Regions from separate parts of the Brucella sp. TWI432 genome, predicted to be linked through region 2. Evidence: predicted binding sites of a transcription regulator. Region 2 holds the regulator's gene; each other region holds the start of a gene.

Region 1 (3,146 bases), 210 kb from region 2:
TGCGCGCGATGTGCTGCATCAGCTGGAAGCAGGCGAAACATCCGGCAAGGCTGACAAGCTGATTGATGATCTGCCGCTGTTTTCTGTTGTTCTGCAACAGGAAAAACCCAAGCCGCAGGCAGCCACAAAAGACAGTGAACTCGCCAAAGCCGTCGCTGAAATCAGCCCCGACGAGCTGACGCCGCGTGAAGCGCTTGAGCTGATCTATAAGCTTAAAGAGCTTTCAGGCAGGGCGTAAAATCAAAAAGGCGAAGCTGGTGCTTCGCCTTTTCTTTTATACAAAGCGGTTAGCGTCCGCGCCGTAATAAGTAATGTAGCGGCTGGAAATGCGCTCGATCGGCAGGATGATGAAAACATCCGTGGTGCCGAAAGCCTCATCAATCACTGCGCCATCACCAATCATCGCACCAAGGCGTAAGTAGCCTTTCACCAGCGGTGGCATCGAGAAGAGTGCTACCTTGGTGTTGATCGCTTCCTTTGGCATTAGATCCATCGGCTGATAGCGATGGGGGAGCGCGCGCACATCCCAATCCGGCGTCGCACGGCAATTCTGGTAAAGGAACGAAAGCCCCAGCGCATGTGCGGCAGGCACGGCACCATGGAACGATGCACAACCAAACATCACATCAATCGAATGGCGACGGCAATAGGCCCACGCACCCTGCCAGAGCAACTCAACCGTGCGCTTGGAACGATATTCCGCTTTAACGCAGGAGCGTCCAAGTTCGAGAAGCTTGAGGTCGGGACGCGACAGTGCAAGACGCTGCACGTCATATTCGTCGGCTGAATAGAAGCCGAGTGACTTTTCAGCCTGATCGCTGCGCATCAGGCGATAGGTGCCGACGATCTGCTTGTGCTCAGGCACAGGCAGGGCAGTGTCATAAACCAGAAGATGATCGCAAATGGCATCGAACCGGTCGGCGTCTCTCAATTCAACTTCTTCAATGGTTTCCTTGCGGGCGCCCATCTCTTCGAAGAAGACACGAAACCGCAATTCCTGCGCAGCTTCAATCGCTTCGCGGGAGTTTGCAAGTCGTACTTCAAGTGAACCAATGCGTCCCAATACAATGGGGTCACCATTGGTTTCAAAAAGTGCCTGCTGTGCTTCTATACCCGACATGATCGTATCATCGATGATTTGCTGGCTCATTCCAAGCAGTGTTGACATGATGATTCGCTCCTGATCCTGTTATTCACGCATTCCTGAATGGTTTGCAGTGGCAACGGATGATTTGTTTCATTCTCGCCATAGCAATAGAGTGTCAGTGCTACGTGAGGATGACAGAAGCGTGTCACCAATGTGTCAATCGCTGTGAGTGGCGCTTATCCCCTTCAAAAAATTGTTAAATTTGAAATTCAAACTATGACAAAGGGTCATTTGGATCAAGTGCTGCGCTTTGCGTGCAAGAAAGAGCCTATCTCGCTGCCTTTCTTTCACGCCGCCATCCAAGAAACTCTTCGAGAATGATCAGGCCCGCGCCGATGGTAATGAAAGCATCCGCAAGATTGAAGACGGCAAACGACCATGTCGGCAGGTGGAAGAGAATGTAATCCACGACATAGCCATGCATGACGCGGTCGATCAGGTTCCCGATCGCGCCACCCACCACAAGCGCAAAGCCATAACGCGCAAAGACCCGGTTGGCCGGATTGGTCCACCAGAGGTAAAGCACGAAAACAATGACGGCTGCGGTGATTGCGACCAGTCCCCAGTCATGCAGCCATGCCAGCATCGAAAACGCGATGCCTTCATTGTGCGTGCGAAACAGCGCAAGAAACGGCAGCAGGTCAATCTGTTGCCCATAGCCCATGCGGGTTTCGACAAGATATTTGACGCCCTGATCGATCAGGACTGCGATGATGACAACGAGAAACGACGACAAAACCGCATGACGCTTCATCCGCTGACCCTTTCATCAAGCGTGAGCGCCTCGCGGCGAATTTCATAAAGCATGACACCCGTGGCAATCGCCAGATTGAGCGAATCTGCGCGGCCTGCCTGTGGGATGCGTGCAAGCTTGTCGCAGCTCTCAGCAAGTGTGTCCGGTAGACCCTGCTGTTCATTGCCCATCATCAGAATGACCGGCTTTTTGGCATAAGGGATGGTGCGATAATCGACAGCACCTTTGAGATGGGTGCCAACGAGGAGGCCCGAAAAGCCTTTGCGCCAGCTGAGAAACTCAGTTTCCGTTGTCTTATAGAGCGGCATTGAGAAGACCGAGCCCATCGTGGCGCGCACGGTTTCAAGCGAATAGGGATCAGTGGTATCACCAATCAGGATGATGCCCTTGGCACCGACCGCGTCAGCTGTGCGGATAACAGTGCCGAGATTGCCGGGATCACGCACACGGTCGAGCGCGATGTAAACATCGTCGCCTTTTGGCCTGAGGTTTGCAAGCTGCTGATATTGCTGCTCGAAAACACCAACCACCATCTGCGGATTATCGCGCCGCGTGATAGCAGCCATGATCTTTTCGGTCACTTCGAGCACCAGTCCGCCCTTCGCAAAGGTACGCGCTGCAACCTGCTCAACCATCTTGTTGCCTTTGCCGGACTTGGCAAACACCAGTGTCTTGATGCGCCAGTCCTGTTCAAAGGCATCAATCACCAGCTTCAGACCTTCAGCCAGAAACACGCCCTGCTGGTCGCGAAATTTTTTCAGCGCCAGCGAGCGCAGGTCTTTGACAACCGGATTGGTGAGGCTGGTGACTTCCTTCACCTGTCCCACGCGAGGACTTGAATGCATATTGCCGCTTTTGGAGAAATCGTCGTTTCGGCTCATTTTGCTACCCAGCGGCTGAACATGGAGGTGGAAAGTGCGCGTTGGCTCGCACGTTCACGAAGAATAAGTTCGCCCGATTCGACCGTCCCGCCAAGGCCGGTAAAACGGTCGCGCACCAGTTCATGAATGGCGAAGAAGGAAGCGCGGATCGAATAGGCAGTCAGAATGACGGCCAGCGCGTTTGGCGTGAGAATGGAACGGCAGGTATCGACCATGGCAGGTAGATGTTCGAACAACTGCCAGACTTCGCCGTTCGGCCCACGGCCATAGGCGGGCGGATCAAGCAGGATTATGTCGTAGAAACTGCCGCGGCGCTCTTCGCGCGCGACAAATTTCATAGCGTCTTCGCAAATCCAGCGGATCG
Region 2 (3,146 bases):
TGGCGTCCCAGCACACCGTTAGCGCATATGACGAAGAACTTCAGTTCCTGACCCACAAGATTGCGGAAATGGGCGGTCATGCCGAACGCATGGTCGAGCAGTCCGTTGCAGCGATTGTCAATGCCGACAACGCGCTGGCACAGCGCGTCATTTCCGATGATCTTATTCTCGATGCCAGCGAACGCGAGATCGACGACAAGGCTGTGATGATCATTGCCAAGCGCCAGCCAATGGCGGTGGATCTGCGCGAAATCATCGGCTCAATCCGCATCTCTGCCGATCTGGAGCGCGTGGGCGATCTGGGCAAGAATATTGCCAAGCGTGTTGCCGCCGTTTCGGAATCGCGCCAGCCGGGCAAGCTTTATCGCGGCCTCGAAACCCTGGCTGAACTGGCGCTCACGCAGCTCAAAGACGTGCTTGATGCCTATGCAACGCGTTCGGTCCAGCAGATCAATATCGTGCGTGATCGCGATGACGAAATTGACGCGATGTACACCTCGCTGTTCCGCGAATTGCTGACTTATATGATGGAAGATCCGCGCAACATTTCTGCCTGCACGCATCTTCTGTTCTGCGCCAAAAATATCGAGCGCATTGGCGATCATGCGACCAATATTGCGGAGACGGTCTATTATATCGTGACTGGCCTGCAAATGCCTGCGGAACGCCCGAAAGAAGATCTGAGCCACGGCATTGTCGTGGATGAGGCGCGTAAACCCTGAAAACGTGGCTTGCCGTAGCAGTGCGACGAGCCATTTCAAATATGTATGAAGGCGCGGCGGCACGCGGTCGAACGGGGGAATTGCATTTGTCGCTACGCTTAACCCGATAGGAAACTCTGCATGTCACAGGCACCCAAGATTGCTGTGGTCGAAGACGAAGAAGCGCTGAGCGTGCTGTTGCGCTATAATCTCGAAGCCGAAGGCTACCACGTCGATACAATATTGCGTGGCGATGAAGCCGAGATTGCACTGCGTGAAAACGTACCGGATCTGCTTATTCTTGATTGGATGCTGCCGGGCGTATCCGGCATTGAACTGTGCCGCCGTCTGCGCCAGTGGCCAGAGACGGAGCGCCTGCCGGTCATCATGTTGACGGCGCGCGGCGAAGAAAGCGAACGCGTTCGGGGCTTGAGTGTGGGTGCCGATGATTATGTGGTGAAGCCTTTTTCGACACCGGAACTGCTCGCCCGCGTTAAAGCCATGCTGCGCCGCGCCAATCCAAGCGTGCTTTCGCATGTGCTGAAAGTCGGAGAGCTTGTGCTCGACCGTCAGCAGCATCGCGTCTATCGAAAGGAAAAAGAAATCCGCCTGGGGCCGACAGAGTTTCGTCTGCTCGAATATTTCATGATGTCGCCGGGCCGCGTCTTCTCGCGCAGTCAGCTGCTGGATGGTGTCTGGGGACCGGATATTTATGTCGATGACCGCACGGTGGATGTGCATGTCGGACGTCTGCGCAAGGCCATTAATCTCGGTCGCGCGCTTGATCCGATCCGCACGGTGCGCGGCGCGGGCTATTCCTTTGGATAGCCGTTCAGGCATCCTCAAATGTGTATATTGGCATCTCGCTGCTTGAAAAAAGCGGCGAGATTTTTGTTTGGTGAGAGGCTTTCTGCCTCACCCATAACAACAGCCGATTCGGAAATTATGGCCTTTGGCAGCGCCGGAATGGCCCTTCTCACGCGATATTACAGTTTTGTCGATAAAGTTGAAGGCGCTTATTTGGCGTGGTGAAAACAGCGTTTTCGACGTGCTTTTTTGGCCCAAAATTCCGATTGCTAAAAACTTGAAAGAAAATGGGAATTGGGGCGCTGATGTGACTTGTCTGTAACCAGATTGAATCGCGTTAAATCAATACCTTATAAGAATTGACGGGTCTCATTAAGGATTTATTAATATATTTGAAGGGTTTGCAGCAAAATTCAAGCTTATGATTCAAGTTGATTTCATCATCATCCTGTTGGTGACGTGGATTTTGAAATTTGACCCTTTGCCTTTTTTTGGCCTAAAAATTCAAAAACCTTGTAGTCGATGCGTAACTGCAAAACAGTCGATTTTTGATTTTCGTTCTATTTGGCTTTGCATCATAGCCGGTTTTGCAAGCGCCTATGCGGCGCGTATGACAGGCTGGATCAGGTAAGGGGTCTAATTATGAGATTTGTCCGTTGACGCGCGCTGGTAAATGGAAATGGCCTGTTGTTATCGGGTTGCTCGTAGCACCGTTTTTGGTGACGGGCTGCACGACGACAGGCGGAACAACCAAGGCCAAGACGGAAAAGACAGCGGCAACCAGCCACGTCAAGACCGTCAATGGCGTTAAGACTTTCACCTACACTGCCAGAGACCGCGAGTGCCTTGAGCGCGCGATGTTCTTTGAATCAAACCGCTCAAGCCCGGATGGTTTGATGGCTGTCGGTACAGTTGTGATGAACCGCCTTGCATCGGGCAGCTATCCCGACACAATCTGTGGCGTTGTGGGGCAGAAAAACCAGTTTGCGCCCGGTGTTTTGAGCCGCAAGATGAATTCCAAGGCAATGCCGGATGTTGAGGCCGCAGCCGATGCCGTTCTCAAGGGCAAGCGTCATCCAAAGCTGAAAAACGCGATGTTCTTCCACACGGCGGGCCTCAAGTTCCCCTATCGCAACATGCATTATGTGCTGGTTGCAGGCGGAAACTCTTTCTATGAAAAGCGTGGCCGCGATGGTGCGTTGGAGAATCCTGTTCCGCAGATACCTTACAATTTGGCCTATGTATCAACACCACAGTCGCCTTCCATGCCCGATGGCCCGTTCTATAACGTGACATCGCAGCAGGATGTTCCTGTTCCGCAGGCGCAGCCAACTGTTCAGGTTGCTCTGGCCGAAGCAGCTAACAGCGTTGAAGCGCGGCAGAATGATGGTTCGGGCCCACAGGCTCGTGGCAACCGGCTCGCGACCCTTCCTGTGAAGCCAGCTGAAAAGCCGGCTGTGATGCAGGTGGCAAGCTATCAGCCGACATTTGATGAAACGGCGCCAAACGTTCAAAATGTGTCACTTGGATATGCGGCTGACAAAAAGCACGTCGATGCAATCGGCGCGATGCTTCTGTCGCAGGAACGCCCGGAAGCACCGCTCTAACAAGAGCTTGAGATGTAAAAAGCGCCCTTAG
Region 3 (3,146 bases), on a different contig from region 2:
GAAAGTGTCAGCGAGCACGCGGTAAACATCGCTCTGTTCCATGTAGCCACGCAGCTCCTCAGAACCTGGACCCGTTGCCTGCAGAACGACATCGTCGACCGCGTGAACGCCGCTATCATCTTCTTTCGGGATGTTGCCCTGAACAAAGACTGCGCCCGGAACGTCCTTATAGGCTTCATTGGCTACATATTCGCCCTTCTCGTTCTTAACAGCAGGCACGAAAGCGCCATCCATTTTTGGACGGAAGGTTTCATAATGATCCGGGCCATTGTTGGCCGAAAGGAACAGACGACGCGACACGTCGATACGATCCGGGTAACCGTCGCCATTGGTGTCTTCGTAATTCGGGAATCCGGCGGCATCATAAGTGCCGACCTTTTCGCGCATTTCATCCCCCGGCTTTTCATCATCGACCGTACCGATGATCGCAACGCCATGGGTATGATCGCCGGTGACAATGATCAGCGTATCCGGATTCTTTTCAGCAAATTCACGGGCAACCCCAACAGCCTTGTCGAACTCAATGGTTTCGACCAGTGCGCGGTCCCAATCCAGCGGATGACTCATCTTATCCACCGACGCAGCTTCAACCATCAGGAAGAATCCTTCCGGATTTTTGGAGAGCTTTTCGAGAGCAGTCTTGGTCATTTCCACAAGACCCGGCTGGTTCGGGAATTTGTCAACCGTGCCCTTCTTGAGGAATTCACGATCAAGCGTCACATCGAGGTTGCCAGTATGGAAAAGACCGAGCAACTTATCCTGATTGGACGTACCCGATGCAGCAAGCTCATCCTTGCTTGTGACCAGCGCGTAACCGGCATCCTTGAACAACTGGATATAGTCCTTGTCGTCCTTGCGCTTGGAACCCGGAACATCCTTGGCGAGGAAATAAGCCGACCCACCACCCAAAAGCACGTCCGGCTTCACATTATACATCATGCCGACAATATCAGCCTTGTCGGAACGCTTGCGTGTGTGTGCAACCAATGCTGCAGGCGTGGCGTCCTCAAGTTCGGCTGTTGAAACAATGCCAATCGACTTTTTGGTTTCGCGCCGCAGAGCCTCTGCAATGGTTTCGACCTTTGGATCGTCCTGGGTATCAGGCGTGCGGTCAGCATAAACGCCAAGTGCATTCACGCGTGACTTATGCCCCGTCATATAAGCCGACATGGTGTTGGCACTGTCAGTTGCAATCGAATGGGTGGACGATGTGCCAATGAAAGCGACTGGCGGAATATCATCCATGTTGAGGCGGCCATTGGCCTTCCCCTCAGTCATGCCCTTCGACATAATACGGGCACCGGTACGGTGAGCAACCGAGAGACCGTCAGCAAGCAGGAAGATAATATTCTTCGCCTTGGCTTCCTTGCCGGTCGAGTAAACATCCCAGTTGACAGACCTGGTTTCATCACCGGCGGAAACTTCAACCTTATAATCGCCAGCCTTGCCGATCGTCAGGCCACGAAGAATAAGCGCAGAACCCAGAACCTTATCTTCAGCCCCCTTTTCTTCAGCGGTAAAGTCGGCTTTGCTGCCGAATACAGCTTCGTAGTCCTGACCATTGACGGTAACTTTCACGTCCTCGGGCTTCACGACCTTATCGAACTCAACCTTGAAATCGAAAGGCGAATTAACAAGGATTGTCGCCCGGTCAATCGGGTAGACGGTTGCAGCGCCAGCCGCTGTCGTCAGCATGGTTGCGGAGGCAAGAGAGAGAAGCAGTCTGCGCATATCAAGAATCTCCACTGTGTAAAGCGTGTGGAGACGCTGATAAGAAAAATAGATGACACTGGTATAACAGTCGGGCCGTTTAGGCTCAGGACTCATCAACTAAAGCGATTGCGGCAGCATTCTGTGAAAGCCATTCATTTTATTTGATAAAGCAATTAAATCCGCAATATCGCCATTCAGGCTGAGTTCACTATTTAACAGCTAACGATTGTGTGAAGCTGTCGTACTTTGCTCTAAATTAGCAAATATCGATGGTAGCCATCAAGGGACATCACCCAAAGGTGATGTCCGCAATATCCGCCTTTGATAGAGCGGTCTCGGGACAAGCAGAAGCTTCCGAAGCTGCCGCTCTATTTTATTGAATTCTACGCATTTCCTAATGTGAAATCGGCTCACGCTTTTGCTGGAAATGCTCTAAGGAGCTGCGACATGTCTATTCGTTCGAAGCGCTTGATGCTTCTTGCAACGGTCGTCTTACCGGCACTCACAGTATCTATGATTACGCAGCCTGCGCGCGCGGAAACGCCTAATGCACCGATATTGCTTGCGCAAGATAGCAGCGACCAGCCATCAGACGATCAGGGCCTGCAACAACAGCAGGAAGAAGAGCTCAGACGCGCTCAAGAAGAGGCGCGCCGTGCAGCCGAAGAGCAGCAACGTGCGGCGGAGGAAGAAAGCCGCCGTCAGGCAGAGGAACAGCAAAGAGCCGCTCAGGAAGAAGCCGACCGTCAGGCGCAGGAGCAGCAGCGTGCCTCCGAGCAGGCTCAGCGCGAAGCCGCAGAGCAACAGCGGGCAGCTGAACAGCAGCGCTTGAACGAAGAGGAATTGCGCAAGCAGGCCGAGCAGGCGCGTCAGCAAGCTGAAGAACAGCAGCGTGCCGCAGAAGAGGAAATGCGGCGCCGCGCCGATGAAGCGCAAGAGGCCGCACAGGAAGAAGCCAAAAAGCAAGCGCGCGAACAAGAAAAGGCCGTGGAAGAAGCAAAGCGTCAAGCTGCGGAACAGCTGGCCAATGAAGAACAGCAGAAGGCTATCGAGGAGCAGGCCCGCCAAAAGGCTGCTGAAGAAGCAGCAAAACAGGAGGCGGAGAAGCAGCGTTCTGTTGAAACACCGCCCGCACCTGTTGATACTCATGAGCCGGACGCGCCTGTTCGTGAACCAGAGACGAATCCCGAACCGCCCGCACAGTCAGCAGCGCCCGATGAGAACAATCAGGCAGCACCAGAGCAGCGAGCACCGGCGGAAGTGCCAGTGAAAACTCCGACCGAGCAACCAGTCGAACAGCCACGTGCGCAGCAGCAGGACCAACCAGCCGCCCCCACAGAGGCAATCGTTGATCCGCGCACCAATGCGGACAATCAGGAAATAGCCAAAGATCCCGCAAAGACCGACGACACTGTGGTTCTTCCGATCGAAAA
Region 4 (3,146 bases), on a different contig from region 2:
TCAGGAAGCGAAAGCCCATTAAGAGCAGCCATACAGTCGCGAGCGATTGTGTATGTGTCTGCATCTTCCCGATTGCAAACAACGATGATTCCTGTTTTTTCGGCAGGATCGAGGAGAAAATAACTTTTATAGCCCGGATGCGATCCGCCATGGCCGACAAAATGCTTGCCACCAATTTCGTTCCAACGCAGACCAAGGCCATAACCTGTCGGGCGGCCATCATTTAAAAAATGCCCCGCGGAAAGTGCCGAAAGCAGCCCGCTCAACGCACCCTCACCGGCCAAAAGAGCCTGCGTCCATTTCGTGAGCGCCATACCACTGCCTGCCACACTTCCAGACGCAGAGAGTTGAAGGCCAGCATGGCTCTGCTGCCATTTTTCGCCGGACTTCCAATAGCCTGGGACCAGTCCTTTGACCGGATCTGCCCAGCAGTCAGGTGCATCCATAAATATATTGAGAGGAAGACCGATCTCGGAGCGTACAAAATCTTTGAAAAACAGACCCTTCCGCTCAAAAGCGGCTTCAACCAGTCGATACCCGGTATTGGAATAGGAAACTTCAGTCCCGTCCGCGAAATTCAACCGCGTCATAGACGATAGAAACTCGATCAGGCTTTCAGCACCCGTATGCGTATCAACCGACAGGCCCAATAATGTCAAACACTCCCGCACATCCGGTAAACCAGATGTCATATCCAAAGCGCGACCGATTGAAACGTCCGCCAACGGGCTTTGCAACTCTGGGAGATGATCGCCAAGCCTGTCATTAAAATCAATGATATCTCTATGGCGCAGCACCATTGCGCAAAACATATGCTTTGTGATCGATGCGTAGCGAATAACGGTGTTGGCGGTAAATGGAATACCTGTCGCGAGACTTTCCAGACCTCCGGCATAAGCGAACTTCGTGCCGTTCAGATCAAACCCGATAATGACTCCGCCTGGCTCATTTTTGTCCCATGTTCTGGAATAAATCTTTGCAGATAAAGAGGCTGCATTCCAGTCTGCTTTGATGGACATAAAAACTCCGCCTGCGAATTTCGGGAACGATAAAACGTTCCAATGCACTTTTCTTAAAAATCGGTCCGCATTTCCGCCGCTGCGTTGCACGTTTTACGGAATAAAACCTGCAAAATGATGCACAGAAATTTGGGCCCATCTAAACCATAAAGATTTCATCGTGAAGGCCTCATCGCTAAAGAGTCGCAATCAATCGTCAGGCAATCATCAGGAAAAACGCCTCTATCCACACTTTCTCCCCAATGTTATCAATTCGTTTTCGTTTTTTTTCCTTTCAACAAATAAAATTTTCGGATTTATTCTGTTTTCGGGAGTTAAAAGTTGTTCAATGAAAATTGAAGTCATATAAGTGTAATAACGATAATGCAGGTTCCGACACCCAGAGGCCGGATCGAATCCGTTCTTGATGCTCACGAAACCTCATTTCCTGAGGAGGAAATATGTTTACCCGTCTGATTACGACTTCGGCGCTGACCGGCGCTCTTGCGTTCACACTTGGCTCGCAGGCTTTTGCCCAGACAGAACTGTCATGGTGGCATGGCATGACCGGTGCAAACAATGAAATGGTCAATGAGCTTTCCAAAGAGTTCAACGAAAGCCAGAGCGAATACAAGATCGTTCCAGTCTATAAGGGCAGCTATCCTGAAACGCTGAATGCAGGCATTGCTGCATTCCGCTCCAAGCAGCCGCCTGCAATCATTCAGGTCTTCGATGCCGGTAGCGGTGTTATGATGGCTGCTGAAGGCGCGGTGGTTCCAGCAGCAGAAGTGCTCGAAAAAGGTGGCTATAAGTTCGACAAGTCACAATATTTGCCGGGTATCGTGGCTTATTATTCGAAGCCAGACGGCACCATGCTGTCTTTCCCTTATAACTCTTCTTCGCCGATCCTCTATTATAACAAGGACACTTTCAAGAAAGCTGGCCTTGACGAAAACAACCCGCCAAAGACATGGCCAGAAGTTTTTGAAGCAGCCAAAAAGATCAAGGCAAGCGGCGCATCGGCCTGTGGCTTTACCTCGACATGGCTGACATGGATTCAGACCGAAAACTTTGCTGCATGGAATAATATTTCCTACGGCACCAACGAAAATGGCCTTGCAGGCACGAATGTGGAACTCAAGATCAACGAACCACTTTTCGTTGAACATTTTCAGGCAATTGCCGATCTTGCCAAGGACGGCACCTTCCGTTACGGCGGCCGTACATCTGAAGCAAAGCAGCTTTTTACCTCGGGTGAATGCGCAATGCTGACTGAATCTTCGGGCGGACTTGGCGATGTGGTGAAATCTGGCATGAATTACGGCATCGGTCAGTTGCCTTATTATGAAGGCCATGGCCCGCAGAACACTATTCCGGGTGGCGCAAGCCTCTGGGTCTTCGCAGGTCTCAGCGACGATCAGTACAAAGGCATCGCACAATTTTTCAACTTCCTTTCGCAGACCAAAACTCAGCAGAAATTGCATGAAAAGTCCGGCTATCTGCCTGTGACGATGGCTGCTTATGAAGCAACCAAAAACTCGGATTTTTATGAAAAAAATCCGGGCCGTGAAACGCCAATCCTTCAGATGATGGGTAAAGCACCGACGGAAAATTCCAAAGGTGTCCGCCTCGTCAACCTGCCGCAGGTTCGCGATATTCTGAATGAAGAATACGAAGCAATGCTTGGTGGCAAGCAGGATGCAAAAACGGCTCTCGATAACGCCGTAAAACGCGCAAACGAAGCGATTGCCGCCGCACAATAATAATATGATGAAATAAAGCATACCGCCGGCCCATTAGGGTTGGCGGTATTGCTATCCGCAAGGAAACTCCCCGTGCAGAAAGTCACGTTTCCAAACAAAGTCTTACCCTTTTTCCTGCTGGCCCCGCAGATCATATTGACTGTGATCTTCTTCTTCTGGCCAGCCAGTCAGGCAATTTATCAATCCTTCATGCGCGAAGACGCGTTCGGATTGAAATCCACATTCGTTGGACTTGCCAATTTTACGAATGTGTTATCCGACCCCAATTACCTGCATTCCGTTCAGGTCACGATTGTCTTCAATCTTCTGACTGCGTTTGTAGCCATGGGCGCAGCCTTGCTGCTTGCAACGGCTGCTGACCGTGTCATTCGCGGCAAGACATTTT

The links. The regulator PhoB, encoded in region 2, activates phosphate uptake and scavenging genes when phosphate is short. The targets are predictions, from matches to a motif close to TGTCATNNANCTGTCAT.
Region 1: the regulator PhoB is predicted to act here: its motif matches at 1,291-1,307, upstream of olsB (l-ornithine N(alpha)-acyltransferase).
Region 3: the regulator PhoB is predicted to act here: its motif matches at 1,784-1,800, upstream of ABE527_RS09735 (alkaline phosphatase).
Region 4: the regulator PhoB is predicted to act here: its motif matches at 1,359-1,375, upstream of ugpB (sn-glycerol-3-phosphate ABC transporter substrate-binding protein UgpB).

The regions. Positions count from the first base shown of each region.
Region 1 covers NZ_JBDJNL010000001.1:303,562-306,707, forward strand. Annotated here, with positions in the region: gene mutS (DNA mismatch repair protein MutS) at 1-238, shown strand, start outside; gene olsB (l-ornithine N(alpha)-acyltransferase) at 275-1,168, opposite strand; gene lspA (signal peptidase II) at 1,416-1,901, opposite strand; gene ABE527_RS01395 (TrmH family RNA methyltransferase) at 1,898-2,782, opposite strand; gene ABE527_RS01400 (RsmD family RNA methyltransferase) at 2,779-3,146, opposite strand, start outside.
Region 2 covers NZ_JBDJNL010000001.1:98,136-101,281, forward strand. Annotated here, with positions in the region: gene phoU (phosphate signaling complex protein PhoU) at 1-722, shown strand, start outside; gene phoB (phosphate regulon transcriptional regulator PhoB) at 843-1,529, shown strand; gene ABE527_RS00475 (cell wall hydrolase) at 2,165-3,115, shown strand.
Region 3 covers NZ_JBDJNL010000005.1:3,769-6,914, forward strand. Annotated here, with positions in the region: gene ABE527_RS09735 (alkaline phosphatase) at 1-1,731, opposite strand, end outside; gene ABE527_RS09740 (OmpA family protein) at 2,161-3,146, shown strand, end outside.
Region 4 covers NZ_JBDJNL010000004.1:75,957-79,102, forward strand. Annotated here, with positions in the region: gene ABE527_RS09080 (serine hydrolase domain-containing protein) at 1-1,019, opposite strand, end outside; gene ugpB (sn-glycerol-3-phosphate ABC transporter substrate-binding protein UgpB) at 1,460-2,761, shown strand; gene ugpA (sn-glycerol-3-phosphate ABC transporter permease UgpA) at 2,834-3,146, shown strand, end outside.